DNA from 2 places in the Photobacterium sp. DNB22_13_2 genome. Region 1 is predicted to be linked to the other one. Evidence: riboswitches for the same ligand, from Rfam matches in the RefSeq annotation. Region 1 holds a riboswitch; the other holds the start of a gene.
The links. Region 1 has a riboswitch for thiamine pyrophosphate ahead of thiC (phosphomethylpyrimidine synthase ThiC). Riboswitches for the same ligand answer to the same signal wherever they lie in the genome.
Positions count from the first base shown of each region.

Region 2: linked by a shared signal. The riboswitch ahead of thiB (thiamine ABC transporter substrate binding subunit) and the one ahead of thiC (phosphomethylpyrimidine synthase ThiC) in region 1 are both predicted to bind thiamine pyrophosphate.

Region 1 is NZ_JBNNXU010000040.1:12,854-20,214, forward strand. Features, by position in the region: gene thiH (2-iminoacetate synthase ThiH) at 1-98, opposite strand, end outside; gene ACVA58_RS27385 (thiazole synthase) at 109-879, opposite strand; gene thiS (sulfur carrier protein ThiS) at 880-1,098, opposite strand; gene ACVA58_RS27395 (HesA/MoeB/ThiF family protein) at 1,106-1,867, opposite strand; gene thiE (thiamine phosphate synthase) at 1,878-3,107, opposite strand; gene thiC (phosphomethylpyrimidine synthase ThiC) at 3,107-5,029, opposite strand; TPP riboswitch at 5,149-5,246, opposite strand; gene ACVA58_RS27410 (voltage-gated chloride channel family protein) at 5,357-6,724, opposite strand; fluoride riboswitch at 6,808-6,871, opposite strand; tRNA gene ACVA58_RS27415 (tRNA-Trp) at 7,111-7,187, opposite strand.
Region 2 is NZ_JBNNXU010000017.1:43,573-50,933, forward strand. Features, by position in the region: gene ACVA58_RS20575 (PhoH family protein) at 1-572, shown strand, start outside; gene thiQ (thiamine ABC transporter ATP-binding protein) at 659-1,378, opposite strand; gene thiP (thiamine/thiamine pyrophosphate ABC transporter permease ThiP) at 1,372-2,943, opposite strand; gene thiB (thiamine ABC transporter substrate binding subunit) at 2,981-3,961, opposite strand; TPP riboswitch at 4,071-4,170, opposite strand; gene ACVA58_RS20595 (DUF547 domain-containing protein) at 4,279-5,061, opposite strand; gene leuD (3-isopropylmalate dehydratase small subunit) at 5,232-5,834, opposite strand; gene leuC (3-isopropylmalate dehydratase large subunit) at 5,851-7,284, opposite strand; gene leuB (3-isopropylmalate dehydrogenase) at 7,308-7,361, opposite strand, start outside.

The DNA of each region.
Region 1 (7,361 bases):
TTGCGCAACGCCCGCTCAACATCAATCGCTGTCTTGCCATAGATAGACAGCCGGATATCATCCCAATCAAACTGCTTCCACTCATCAACGAAACTCATTACAGGCTCCTTAAGCAGGCTGATCCAAGAAAGCGGTTAAAGGGCTTGAGGCAATAGCATGGTTCACCGTTCCGGCCAATCCAGCCTCATAAGCCATCCGGCCACTCTCTACCGCTAATTTAAAGGCACGTCCCATCGCAATCGGATCGGCCGCTGCCGCAATCGCTGTATTCACCAATACCGCATCCGCCCCCATCTCCATCGCTTCGGCAGCATGAGATGGCGCACCAATACCGGCATCAACGATCACCGGCACCCTCGCCTGATCAATAATGATTTCAAGGAAGTCACGCGAAGCCAGACCTTTGTTAGAGCCAATCGGCGCCCCCAGTGGCATGACCGCAGCACAGCCCACTTCTTCCAAACGCTTACACAGTACCGGATCGGCATGGCAATACGGCAGAACAATGAAGCCTTCTCGCACCAGTTCTTGGGCTGCCGTCAGGGTCTCAATCGGATCAGGCATCAAGTACTTCGGATCAGGATGGATTTCCAACTTCAGCCAATTGGTACCCAGTGCTTCACGAGCCAGTTTGGCCGCGAATACCGCTTCCTTGGCATTTTTGGCTCCGGAAGTATTTGGCAGCAGATAGACCCCAGCCTCAATCAACGGCGCAAGAATATCATCATCACGGCTGTCGATATCCACACGCTTAAGAGCCATGGTTACCAACTCAGAGCCAGAGGCAATGATCGAACCAGCCATAGCCTGGCGGTTGGCGTACTTACCGGTACCGGTAAACAAACGTGACGAGAACGTCTTATCAGCGATAGATAGCATTTATCCTCCTGCAATCGCTTGGAACAAGGCGATGCGATCGCCAGTGCTTAGTACTGTTGTTTCCCACTCATTGCGGGCCACAATATCTTCATTAAGCGCTACCGCAGTAGCCTGAAGTGGCATATCCAGTTGGATCAGCAGAGCGTTGAGAGACTGCCCTGCAGGCACCTCAACCGGTTTATCATTGACCTGTACTTGGATCAGAGTCGTAGTCGTCATAGTGGTTTTATTCTCCCGTCCCGCAAACTGGGCACGATCTATCTGTTGGTAATTGAAAGGCTTGCCAGCCCATCGTCAGACCATCGAACTGGCGAAGGGAGCCAAAGCCCACTTCACCAGCACTAGTCAGTAATTTTATGGTTTCCAGTGCCTGCAAGTTACCCACGGTGCCAACAACCGGCCCGGCAATGCCTGAGTTACTGCAATTTTGCGGCTCATCAACAGCCCCTGCCTGACGCGGGAACAAACAGTGGTAACACGGCCCCTTACCCTGGCGAAAATCAAACGCCATCAGTTGACCTTGCCATCGAATAGCAGCCCCTGAGATCAGCGGTGTCTTGGCATTAAAGCAAGCTTGGTTAACGGCATAGCGGGTTTCTAGGTTATCGGAACAATCAAGCACCACATCGGCCAGCGACACTTCCATCGCTAGTCTCTGATCAGCAAGCCGAGCCTTAACGGCTCGGATACGTATATATGGGTTTAACGCCTGCAGTTGCTCTGCCGCCATTTCAGCCTTGGCTTTGCCTTGATCGCTATCACGGTAAACCACCTGACGCTGCAGGTTAGAGCTATCGACGGTGTCATCATCGGCAATCACCAGATTCCCGATCCCTGCACCAGCAAGGTACAAAGCCGCCGCCGATCCCAAACCGCCCGCACCGACCAACAACACCTGAGCGTTGGCCAATGATTGCTGACCCGCCTCGCCGATCTGCGGCAGCATGATCTGACGGTTATAGCGAAGAAATTCCTGATCACTGAGCATGATTACCGTCCTATTCGGCTGGATTACGGACCAAGATGTCGTCAAATGCCGCGACCGCCTGTGCCGGATCCTCCGCTTGGGTGATGGCACGTACAACTGCTACACTGCTCACCCCTGTACGCCACACCCGCTCGGCACGCGATAGGTCAATACCACCAATCGCGACAGTCGGGAAAGCATCGCCAATCAACTTCTGATACAAGGCTAATCGGTTCAACCCCTGCGGCTTGGATGGCATGTCTTTGGTTGTGGTCGGGAAGATATGACCCAATGCAATATAGCTTGGGGAAAATTCTGCCGCCCGCAGGATCTCGTAGTAACCATGAGTTGAAAGGCCAAGACGAAGTCCAGCCTTTTGGATAGCCGCTAGATCAGCAGTCTCCAAATCTTCCTGCCCCAAGTGGATTCCATAAGCTTGGTTATCGATCGCCAGTTGCCAGTAATCATTCACAAATACCTGAGCACCGTGCTGAACGCCTGCCTCAACGATATTGGAGATCTGGGCGGCCAATGTCGGCTCGGACGGATCTTTGATCCGCAACTGGGTAGTCTTCACCCCCAGATCGAGCAAGCGGATTACCCAATCAGCGGTATCGACAACCGGATACAGCGCCAACTTATCGCGCTCGACCGTGGCAAACGGCGCCACAGCAACTTCTTTGCTTACCCAACCAAGCGCGCAGCTTTCAGGGTGGTTGACAGTCAGTGGGCGTGGGAACAGCGAGCGCATCATCGGCCAGCCAGTTTCACCATAGCCGTCTGAATGACTTTCCAAATAGCCACGGGCATGGGCGCGCGACAGGGTTACCGCATCTTCCAGCGGGTAGTCCAATGCCAGAGCAGCCAGCAACATCGCACGCTGCGGCTCACTCGCACCAGCATGATGACAATACACGGCACGGGCTTCACCGAGATGATGCCAAATATCGACACAGCCTCGCTCTGTCGGTAGTCCACAGACAACCAGCGCCGGATTCTCCGCCACCTGATGCTGCATCTCAGCCAATGATGGGTAAGGGGCGATCCACTGATCGCGCACCTCCAGCCCCTGTGTCCCTGTTTCAGACGGATTAAACGCCAACTTGAAGGCCACGCCGTCAAGCTGAATGTCTACCACCTCCGATCCGCTCCACTCCATACTAACGGCCTCACCGAGCTGATATTTGTCGGCGGCTGCCAACAATGGCTCAATGTGCATCAGCAATGGCGCTAAGTGATCGGGTAAACACAACGCGTTCATTAACTTTCCTCTTTAATTGGGTGATAAAGTTCACTCCCCCTGGCCCGGAATTCATCGGATTTTTGCTGCATGCCTTCAAGTGGGTCATCCAACATTTTTACCGCTAAATCACCTTCTTTTTCCAGCCCTTTCGCATAGTCACGAACTTCTTGTGATATCTTCATTGAGCAGAATTTCGGTCCGCACATCGAACAAAAATGCGCGATCTTGCCGGATTCCTGAGGGAGTGTTTCATCATGGTAGGCTCGAGCCGTTTCAGGGTCTAAAGCCAGATTAAATTGATCTTCCCAACGGAACTCAAAGCGTGCCTTCGACAAGGCGTTATCGCGTACTTGAGCACCGGGATGGCCTTTTGCTAAGTCTGCCGCATGGGCACACAATTTGTACGTGATCAGCCCCACCTTTACATCTTCTTTATTCGGTAAGCCGAGGTGTTCTTTAGGAGTGACATAACACAGCATGGCGCAGCCGTACCAGCCGATCATGGCAGCACCGATGCCAGAGGTAATATGGTCATAGCCCGGAGCAATATCAGTAGTCAGAGGCCCCAATGTATAAAACGGCGCTTCATCGCAGTGCTTGAGCTGCTCTTCCATGTTTTCCTTGATCATGTGCATCGGCACATGGCCCGGGCCTTCGATCATTACCTGGACATCGTATTCCCATGCGATCTTGGTCAGCGCCCCCAAGGTACGCAACTCGCTAAACTGTGCCTCATCGTTGGCGTCAGCCACCGACCCCGGACGCAAGCCATCCCCCAATGACAGGGCAATATCGTACTGGGCACAGATTTCACATATTTCGCGGAAGTGTTCATACAAGAAGCTTTCCTGATGATGAGCCAAACACCATTTGGCCATGATCGAACCGCCGCGCGAGACAATACCGGTGACCCTTTTGGCCGTCATTGGGACATAGCGCAACAAGACACCAGCATGGATAGTAAAGTAGTCAACGCCCTGCTCCGCTTGTTCAAGTAGGGTATCGCGGAACACCTCCCAGTTAAGGTCCTCAGCAATGCCGTTCACCTTTTCCAGCGCCTGATACATAGGCACGGTGCCAATCGGAACCGGGCTGTTGCGAATGATCCACTCGCGAGTTTCGTGAATATTTCGGCCTGTTGAGAGATCCATCACCGTGTCGCCTCCCCAACGAGTAGACCACACTAATTTCTCAACCTCTTCTTCGATAGAAGAGCTAACCGACGAATTGCCGATATTGGCATTCACCTTGACCAAAAAATTACGGCCAATGATCATCGGTTCAGATTCAGGGTGATTTATATTACAAGGGATGATAGCCCGGCCTTCGGCAACTTCACGGCGGACAAATTCAGATGTGATTTCTTCAGGAAGATTTGCCCCAAAGGCCATGCCTAGGTGCTGTTGGTTTAGCGCTTCATCGCGATATCTTGCTCGCCCCATGTTCTCACGAATGGCGATAAATTCCATTTCGGGCGTAATGATCCCCTGACGGGCATAGTGTAATTGAGTGACATTAGCCCCAGCCTTGGCGCGACGGATACGAGCCTGCTGTTCAAAGCGCAGCTCATCAAGCGTGTCATCGGCCAAGCGAGCCTTGGAATATTGCGAGCTTAACTCATCAAGGTACTCGGTATCTCCCCGCTCCTCAATCCATGACTCACGCAGTTTAGGCAGGCCGACATAGATATCAGCCGGTTGATCCGGATCGGTATAAAAGCCCGAAGTGTCATAAACACGGATTGCTTCATTGGGCTCAAAAACGGGATCGTCTTTGGTACCACCAACTAGGCTATCGGCCAAGTTGATTTCACGCATGGGTACACGGATATCTTCGCGGCTACCGGTAACATAGACTTTCCGAGAGCTAGGGTAAGCCTGGGTGGTCAGTGAATCGATAAATTGTTTCGCTTCCAGTCTCGCTTGTTTGCGATTCGACATAGCAATTTCCTTTTTTATCCATAAAAGGGGAAGTTGCTTGGCGGATGGGTGCGTAAACAAGAGGCTATACGTAGGGTGTATAGTTTCGTCTGATACTGTCACTGTGAATACAGTGATACAGAAGAGTCTCTCTTGTTCCCTTCGCAGGTATTAGCCTGATCAGGTTCTACGGATCCCGCAATGCGGTCTCAGCCAAATGGCACTCCGACAAGTTGAATTAGCAGTATATGGAAGGGGTTCAGCCACGGCAAGGTAGAACCCACAAAATTAATACTTAATTGGCAAAAACATTGTTACCTTTGCATAACACACTACGCCCTCACAAAATTATTTGAAGCGCTTCACAAGTGACTTAAGCAATGAAGAATGAGTTTCTCTCAACTCACCCAGCTTATGGGTGATCTTCGGTGCGCCATCCAGATCAAGCAGCTTAGGTACCGCCACTCGCTGCGATGAATAGATCCCAGTGTGGCCACTGAAGAAATATGCGGTATAGCAAGCTATTGCGAAATACAGCATGTGATCGGCACCGAATAACTCCACCCCCATAATGGTACAGGCAAGTGGTGTATTAGTTGCAGCGGCAAATACCGCCAGGAAGCCAAGAGCGGCAAACAAGTCAACTGGGGCACCGAGCACCCAAGCCATAGTATTACCCAGGGTTGCACCAACGAAGAACAGCGGTGTGACCTCGCCGCCCTTATAACCAGCAGCAAGGGTGATTGCAGTCAACAACAGCTTGATTAACCAGCTATACCATTCGGCCCCCCCCTCCTGGAAAGCAGTTAAGATACTGACACCACCTTCTCGGCTTGAGTAAACACCCAGACCGATATAGTCATAGTTACCAATTAGCTGCACAGCACCAATAACAATTAAACCACCAACCACCACAATCAAATACGGGTTTTTAAGAGTCGCCTTTAAGATATCTTTGAAGGCATGGGTTAGCTCACCGAACAAATACCCCGCCAATCCAAATGCTACCGCTGCAACAACAATCTTGGCGATCATCCACAGGTCCACTTTGACCGCATGCTCAAACAAGGTGATGGTTTCAAGAAAATCAATTCGGTAGTGAGTATGGTGCACGCCCCAAGCAGAGCAAACCACATCAGCCAAAATCGCAGCGAACAAGGCTGGAATTATCGCATCATAACGCAAGCGGCCTATCGCCAGTACCTCAAGGGCAAAGATAGCACCTGTCAACGGGGTACCAAATACTGCACCAAAGCCAGCTGCTACTCCAGCAATCAGAATAAGGCGAGTATCAGACTCATTTAGCTTAAACTTACGTGCTAACCAGTGAGTAGATGCACCACCAATTTGCACGGCCGTCCCCTCACGGCCAGCCGAGCCACCAAACAAGTGAGTTAGTACGGTTGTTACCAATACTAAAGGTGCCATACGGGCTGGAATACCTGCACCGGGTTCGTGAATCTCATCCATGATGAGGTTGTTACCACCCTCGGAGTTCTTCCCCAAATTTCGGTAGCAGTAAACAATCACCAGGCCAGCCAACGGCAAAAAGTAAATGAGCCATGAATGATCAATTCGAGTTGCAGTAGCAACACTGAGGATCCACAGGAAAAAGGCATTCAGCGAGCCGACGATAACGGCAACGGGAATAATGAGAAGCGTCCAACGGAGGATTTGGACGAAAATTTTAGGATTTGAACTTAATGGATGCGCCATACCATATCTATCTTTATCTCGGATTACTCTCAAGGATAGATGCTATGGCAAATAAAAAGCCCCACCATAGACGGATCTATCCTACTACAGCAGGAGTCATTATCTCGGTTGAGCGGTTAAAGGTGGAACTCCATCACCCGTCAGCGTCTTAAAGCGATGACAAGGGATAAATGCTATCGCTTATCCCCACAAACAACAAGTAATAATATCCAGTTATATATGGCAAACGTGCCTGTATTTGTTCTGAGGGTATTAATGTAGTTAGGCTAAACGGCTTCTGTACTCCGGAAGTTCTATGCCGCTGGCGAACCAGATATCAACAATACCTCATCTCAGAAACAAACAGATATAAAAAAGCCCCAGTCCTTCGACTGAGGCTTCTAATATGGCAGGGGTGGAGAGATTCGAACTCCCAACACGCGGATTTGGAATCCGCTGCTCTGCCAATTGGAGCTACACCCCTAATATATTTATCATTCTACTAACAATACACTGGAGATCAAACTGAATTTATCAAACCGAGTCACAGTATTGATAAATATAGGAAAGTATCGCGCTTTGGTCTTCACATGCCAAAACGAGAAAAGTTCCAGTATTTCTGCCGGAACGCATAGTCTAGAGCCTTGAATGTGCTAGA
Region 2 (7,361 bases), on a different contig from region 1:
TGGTGATCCTGACTGGCCCTGCCGGGTGTGGTAAGACCATCTTAGCCATGGCTGCGGCGCTGGAGCAGGTAATTGAAAAAGGAATGTACGACAAGATCATCGTGACCCGCAATACCCCTGAAATTGCCGAGTCTATCGGTTTCCTTCCGGGCACCGAGGAAGAGAAAATGATGCCTTGGCTCGCGGCGGTCACCGATACCATGGAGGCTTTGCACAAAAACGATGTGTGTACTGACGGTTCAATGAAGTACATTTTCGACAAGGCCAATATTCAATTTAAATCGGTTAACTTTATGCGGGGACGCTCAATCCAGAATGCCTTTGTACTGCTGGACGAGTGTCAAAATCTCACTGCCTCACAGATCAAAACCATCATCACCCGCTGTGGGGAAGGCACCAAATTGGTTTGTTCAGGTAACCTAGCCCAAATTGACTCCAGTTACCTTTCTCCTGTTACGTCGGGCTTGACCTATATTGTCGAGCGTTTCAAGAATTTCGAAGGCAGTGCCAACATCTATCTCAATGGCGTTGTCCGCAGCCGTTTGGCTGAGTTTGCCGAGGAGAACCTGTAGCGACTGCAGGTCCGGTCATTAACCCAATAGTAAAAGCGAGCCGTTTGGCTCGCTTTTTCATTAATGGTCGTTTTATTCCTTACGCTCTAATGGCCAAGGTATTGCGTGAGGGCCGGATCGCTCGGAGTAACTAAGATATCTTGGCTAGGGCCAAATACTTTCACCTGTCCTTGATAGATAAACGCACACTTGTCGGCAATTTTAAGTGCATCCTCCGGGCTGTGGGTGACCATCAGTACGGTCGTGCCCTGTTCTCGTGCCAGCTTTCTGACCAGCTCGAGCATTTCTTTGCGCAATGCCGGATCCAGTGCCGAAAAGGGCTCGTCGAGTAACAGTAGAGGGCGCTGGCGGATCAGGCATCGCGCCAGTGCGACCCGTTGCCGTTGGCCGCCGGAGAGCTGCTCCGGCAAGCGGTCGAGGTAGCCTTGCAACCCCACCTTAGTGGCCGCAATAACGACTTCTTCTTTCTGCTCAACGCTGAGCTTGAGAGCGGGGCTCAACCCGAGGCCGATATTTTCATAGACACTCAGGTGAGGAAACAAATTGTGTTCTTGGAACAAGATTGAAAGCGGGCGCTTGGCCGGGTGCAACTGCTCAATGGGGTGGTCGTTGACCGTGAGCTTGCCGCTATCAGGGGCAAGAAAGCCGGCCACCATGGCAAGCAATGTACTTTTGCCTGCGCCGCTAGGGCCGAGCAGGGCAACAATATCACCGGCTTCTACCCTGAGGTCGAAACAAAGCTGGGTGGATTCGCCTGATTGCTTGGGATGGTGAAAGCAATGTTGTAAACGCTGCAAATTTAACATGATGGAGTCCGGATGATCAGTTTTTCTACCAAGGAGAAGAGACCAAGGCTAAGGGTCAGCAGGATCAATGCCGCTACGGCGGCCGCGTCCATTTGATAACTGCCGAGTAGCTGGAATAGATAGAGCGGCAGGGTTTGAAAATCTTGACTGCCAAACAGGGCAATGGCACCCAAATCGCCGAGAGACAAGACAAAACCAATAGCCAATGACTGGGCAAACGGCTTTTTCAAGGCTCGCCACTCCACCAGCTTCAGCCGCGATAGTCCACTCATGCCCAAGCTCTGACACAGTGGTTCATATTGCTGGGCCACATGGAGCATTGGCTGGCTGAGGGTTTTGAGGACATACGGCAGTGCCATTAAGGCATTGACGGCAATGACCACCCAAAACGCAGCAGCAAAGGCATCGGTGAACTGGCGCAGCAATAGGAAGATCCCGGTACTCAATACCAATCCTGGCGTGACCAGAATAATAGTGCCGATCAGATCCAAGCCGTCTGCCTGCCAGCGGCGGTGTTGGAGCCGCCATTGTCGGCTGGTGAGGAGTATTGCCGTTCCCCCAACCAATGCCAGTACGCTGGCAATACTGGCTATTTGCAGTGAGTGTTGTACCGCCAGCCAGAGTCCCGGGCTGCTCAGGGCATCGAGGGTCTGGCGATTAAGTCCGGCAAGTATAACGGATAACAGCGGGGGCAATACCAGCAGCAGAGCCAACCCTATCCAGCATCCATCCCAGCAGCGGCTGGCAAGGCTATCAAATTGACTTTGGCGCGGGTTGGTGACGGATTGGCTGGAGGTCGCCAGTGGCTTGGCAAAGCGCTGGCTCATTAATACCAAGCTGCAGCACAGTAACATTTGCCACAAGGCCAAGATGGCACCGCCAGCTAAATCAAAGTCATAACGCAGGGCTTGGTAAATAGCCAGCTCAATGGTCGTTGCTTTGGGGCCGCCACCCAGCGCCATAATGACAGCAAAACTGGTAAAGCACAGCATGAACACCAGACCGATGGCATGGGGCAGCTGCTGGCGTAGTCTTGGCCAAGCGATAAAACGGAAGGTTTGCCAGCTGGACATCCCGAGGTGGGTGGACAGCTGGTGCTGCTCAAACGGGATCCCCTCAAGGCTTTGGACAAACAGTCGGGTCGCCAGTGGTAGGTTGAGAAACACATGCGCCAACAATATTCCCTGAAGGCCATAGAGCGAGAAGCTTCTCTGCCACCCTAGTTGAGTCAGTGCGCTGGCCAGTAATCCATTGTTTCCGTAGATCGCCAACAAGCCGAATACTGCGACCAGTACAGGCAGTACCAAGGTCATGGCAAAGATCCGCATCAGTAGGGCTTTGCCAGGGAATTGCCGGCGTGACAGGGCATAGGCAACGGGAATAGCAGGCACAATACTCAGCAGTGTCGAGAGCAGGGCTTGGGTAAAGGAGAAACCGGTAATATGCCGTAGGTATGGATCATTCCATAGTGCGGCAATATCAAGATCGCTGGCTTCATTGATCAAGGCGGCAAGAGCCCCGACCACGAGAAAGAGAATGAGCCCGGCAGTCATGAGACCGGGCATCAGTTGGGTGGTACGTGCGTTCAAAAGTGAGTGCCTACTACTTGGTCAGTGCTTGTTGCCACTCGCGTACCCAGCTTCTGCGCTGTTTGGCAACCTCTTGGGCAGAAAACTCCAACGCCTTTACGGGTAGGGTTAGCACTTTGAATTCAGCGGGCTGCGCGACATTCGTCACCGGGTACATCCAGTTACCCGTCGGGATCACGGATTGGAACTCTGGGGTCAGGATAAAGGCTAGGAACTGATCGGCCAGCGCCTGGTTAGGGCTGCTTTTTAGTTTGGCGGCAACCTCCACTTGCATGTAATGCCCTTCGCTGAAGTCGGCTGCTTTGTACTTACCATCCTGCTCGGCAATCAGGTGATAGGCCGGCGAGGTGGTGTACGATAGCACCATGTCGGACTCCCCCTTGAGGAACATACTGTAGGCTTCAGACCAGCCTTTGGTGACCGTGACTGTTTTCTGGGCCAGTTGCTGCCAAGCGTCAGAGGCTTTATCGCCATAGACCGATTTCATCCACAGCATCAGGCCCTGCCCTGGTGTTGAGGTACGCGGATCTTGGTAGATGATGCTCAAATCATCACGGTTGACCAACTCATCCAAACTCTTGGGTGGATTTGCCAGTTTAGTGCTGTCATAGACAAAGGCGAAATAGCCGTAGTCATAGGGAACAAAGGTGGTGTCGTTCCATCCGTTAGGTAGGGTAATTTCGCTGGTATCAACCTGGTGCTCTGTCAGCAGCCCGGTATTCTTGGCTTCGGCAATCAGGTTGTTATCAAGGCCAAGCAGTACATCGGCTTTGGTGCGCTTACCTTCAAGGCGGACACGGTTGAGGATGGACACCCCGTCATCAAGTGCGACAAATTCCAAATTACACTCGCACTGTGCCTCAAAGGCTTTTTCGATCGCCGGTCCCGGTCCCCAGTCTGAGGCGAATGAGCTGTAGGTGTAAACCGTCAGGGTATTGTCCGCGGCCAGTGCCGGAGCGGCAGCCAAGGTAAGAAGAGGGAGTAATTTTTTCACTATGCGCTCCTGATGCTCTTGCGTCCGGCAAGAGGAATAATAATCGTATGAGCGGCACAGGGTTGAGCATAAGGCTGGCATCATGCCAGCCCCGCGGGATAACAAGGCATACCGTATTGAACTCAATTCCTACGCCAGCATTAACTGGATCAGGTTCTGTGGGTTTTGCCTTAGCAATCTCAGCGACAAGCGCTCCCCAATGAGAACGCTTGTTATTGTAATGTGCTGAGGTACGGGTTGCCAGCAGGAACGCTCTTTTATGCCCAAATCATGTAATAAGATTTGGAATGAGTGTGGGGGCCAGAGAAAAGCTCTAACTACTTGGCATCATTGAGCAACCAGTTGTAGTCATAACTGATCTTATTAAGGGTGATCTGCGGCCCTTGTCGGTATTGGTTAATGTGCTTTTGGAGTTGGGACTGGCTACCAAAGTCACTGCCATACCAGTCATAAATTGAAGAAAGTGTGGTTTTTCCGCTTTGCGGGTTGACGCCTTTACGGCTGTTGATAAAGCGTACGGCTGACTTCTCCAACAGGCGTTCGTTGTTGTTGGCAGTGAATGCTTCTGATTGGAGGTCAGGGCAACCCAAGCTGGCGCAGTTGACCACATAGTGGATACGCGGGTCACGCCAGATAGGCCGTAAGATACGGTGCTCGATATCATTGAGCGAGAGAGTCTTTCCGTTGATGGTTAGCACTTGCTCATCCCATGGCCCAAAGTTGAAGAAGCCTCCCAGTTTGGTGATCGACGAGATGGGGTAGTTATCGAGGATAAGCTTGACCGTTTGGGCATTGTAGAGGTTTACCCAGTAGGCAAATTGTTCGTTGCGGTTTAGTTGGTGCGGATCGAGCTTGGTAAGATCACGCAGGTAGCGGTCCAGTTCATACTTGTCGCTGTCAGTAACCCGGCCATAGCGGAACAAGGTTTGGTTAGGCTGGACGACAAGGTATTTATCGAGCAGACGCTGCCAGCGGCGGTGATCAACCGTTTGTGAGTTGCTGGTGGCATATTGCTGCCAGTAGGGCCATAAATTGGCCTTGGGCGCCGAAATGGCACTGGCCGATAGCAAGAGAAATAGCAGACTGACAATAAAACGCATAGGGGATCCTCAGTGAAGCATCACTGTCTAAAGTGGTAACAAGATACTTGGGTATCATTAGCTTAGACGACCCGGTAGGGAATGATTTTATTGCAAAAAAGACAAAATAAAACGCCCCTAGCACAGGCTTGGGGCGTCATTTTTTACCGTTGCCAGTAAGGTATGCTCGGCTAAGCTAGGAACGCTGGGATGTTACGCTCATAGTCAGCAATTTTGTCTTCATGTTGCAAGGTCAGGCCGATATTATCCAGACCGTTTAGCAGGCAGTGGCGGCGGAACTCATCGATTTCAAAACCGTACTGCTTGCCGTTGGCTGTTACCAGCATCGCTTCTAGATCAACGGTGACCTCAGCACCTTCATTGCCTTCGACAAACTGGAAGATCTCATCGACTTCCTGCTCTGTCAGACGTACCGGGACCATCTGGTTGTTGATTGAGTTGCCGTAGAAGATATCGGCAAAGCTAGGCGCAATCATAACCTGGATACCGTAATCTGCCAGTGCCCATGGCGCATGCTCGCGCGAAGAACCACAGCCGAAGTTCTCTCTAGCCAGCAAGATGCTTGCGCCTTGGTAGCGCGGGGCATTCATGATGAACTCTGGGTTTGACTGCTCGCCAGCATCATCAAGGAAGCGCCAGTCATGGAAGAGATGCTTGCCGAAACCGGTACGGGTGACCTTTTGCAAAAACTGCTTCGGGATAATGGCATCGGTATCGACGTTGGCTGCATCCAATGGAACGACCAATCCGGTATGTTGTTTAAATCCTGTCATTGTTTCGTTCCTTCTCTCAAGCCGTCACAGCAACGTTGTCTAGTTCGCGGATATCAACAAAGTGGCCCGCACAAGCCGCTGCGGCTGCCATTGCTGGGCTGACTAGGTGGGTGCGGCCGTCGCGACCTTGGCGGCCTTCGAAGTTACGGTTACTGGTTGATGCACAGCGCTCGCCAGGGCCAAGACGATCGTTATTCATCGCCAGACACATTGAACACCCTGGTAGGCGCCATTCGAAACCGGCTTCGATGAAAATCTTATCCAGTCCTTCTTTTTCAGCCTGGGCTTTCACTTGCTCCGATCCCGGAACAACCAGTGCCTGCACGTTTGATGCAACCTTGCGGCCTTTGGCAATCGCTGCTGCTGCACGCATATCTTCGATACGTGAGTTAGTACATGAGCCGATAAAGACTTTATCGATTGCAAAATCAGACAGTTTTTTACCTGATTCCAAGCCCATGTAAGCCAGTGCTTTTTCAGCCGACGCCTGCTCTACCGGATCGACAAAGTCAGTAGGGGCTGGGATGGGTTGGTCTACAGCAATTACCTGGCCTGGGTTTGTCCCCCAGGTGACCTGTGGCTTGATGTCTTTGGCATCTAGGGTCACAACCGCATCGAACTTGGCGTCATTGTCGGTTTTCAGCGTCTTCCAGTATTCGATAGCCGCGTCAAGATCGCGACCAATCGGTGAGAATTTACGATCTTTGATGTAGTCAAAGGTGGTTTGGTCCGGGGCAATAAGGCCCGCTTTGGCGCCAAGTTCGATAGCCATGTTACAGACTGTCATGCGGCCTTCCATGGTGAGATCGGTGATTGCTTCACCGCAGAACTCGACCACGTGACCAGTACCGCCAGCAGCGGTGGTTTTGCCGATGATAGCCAGCACGATATCTTTGGCTGTAATACCGTCAGTAACCTTGCCTTTGACTTCTATTTTCATCGTCTTGGCACGGGCTTGTTTTAAGGTCTGGGTTGCCAGCACATGTTCTACTTCAGAGGTGCCAATTCCGAATGCTAACGAGCCGAATGCACCGTGGGTGGCGGTGTGTGAATCGCCACACACGATCGTCATGCCCGGTAGGGTGATGCCCAGCTCAGGGCCCATAACATGGACGATACCTTGGTATTTGTGGTTCAGATCGTAAAGGGTGACACCGAACTCTTCGCAGTTCTTGGCCAGTGTTTCCATCTGAATGCGGGCCATTTCGCCCGAGGCATTGATGTCCTTGGTTTGGGTCGAGACATTGTGATCCATGGTGGCGAAGGTTTTGCCGACTTGGCGTACCTTACGGCCTTTTTCACGTAGACCGTCAAAGGCCTGCGGTGAAGTCACTTCATGTACCAGATGGCGGTCGATGTACAAGATCGGGTTTTCGCCTTCAGCGGCAACCGCAACATGGGCATCATAGATTTTTTCGTATAGCGTCTGAGGCGCTTTAGTATTAGACATTGCTCATTTGCTCCTTGCTGCGATTAGGCTTGGCGAACGTACTGGGCTATCTTATCGCCCATTTCGCTGGTGCTTAG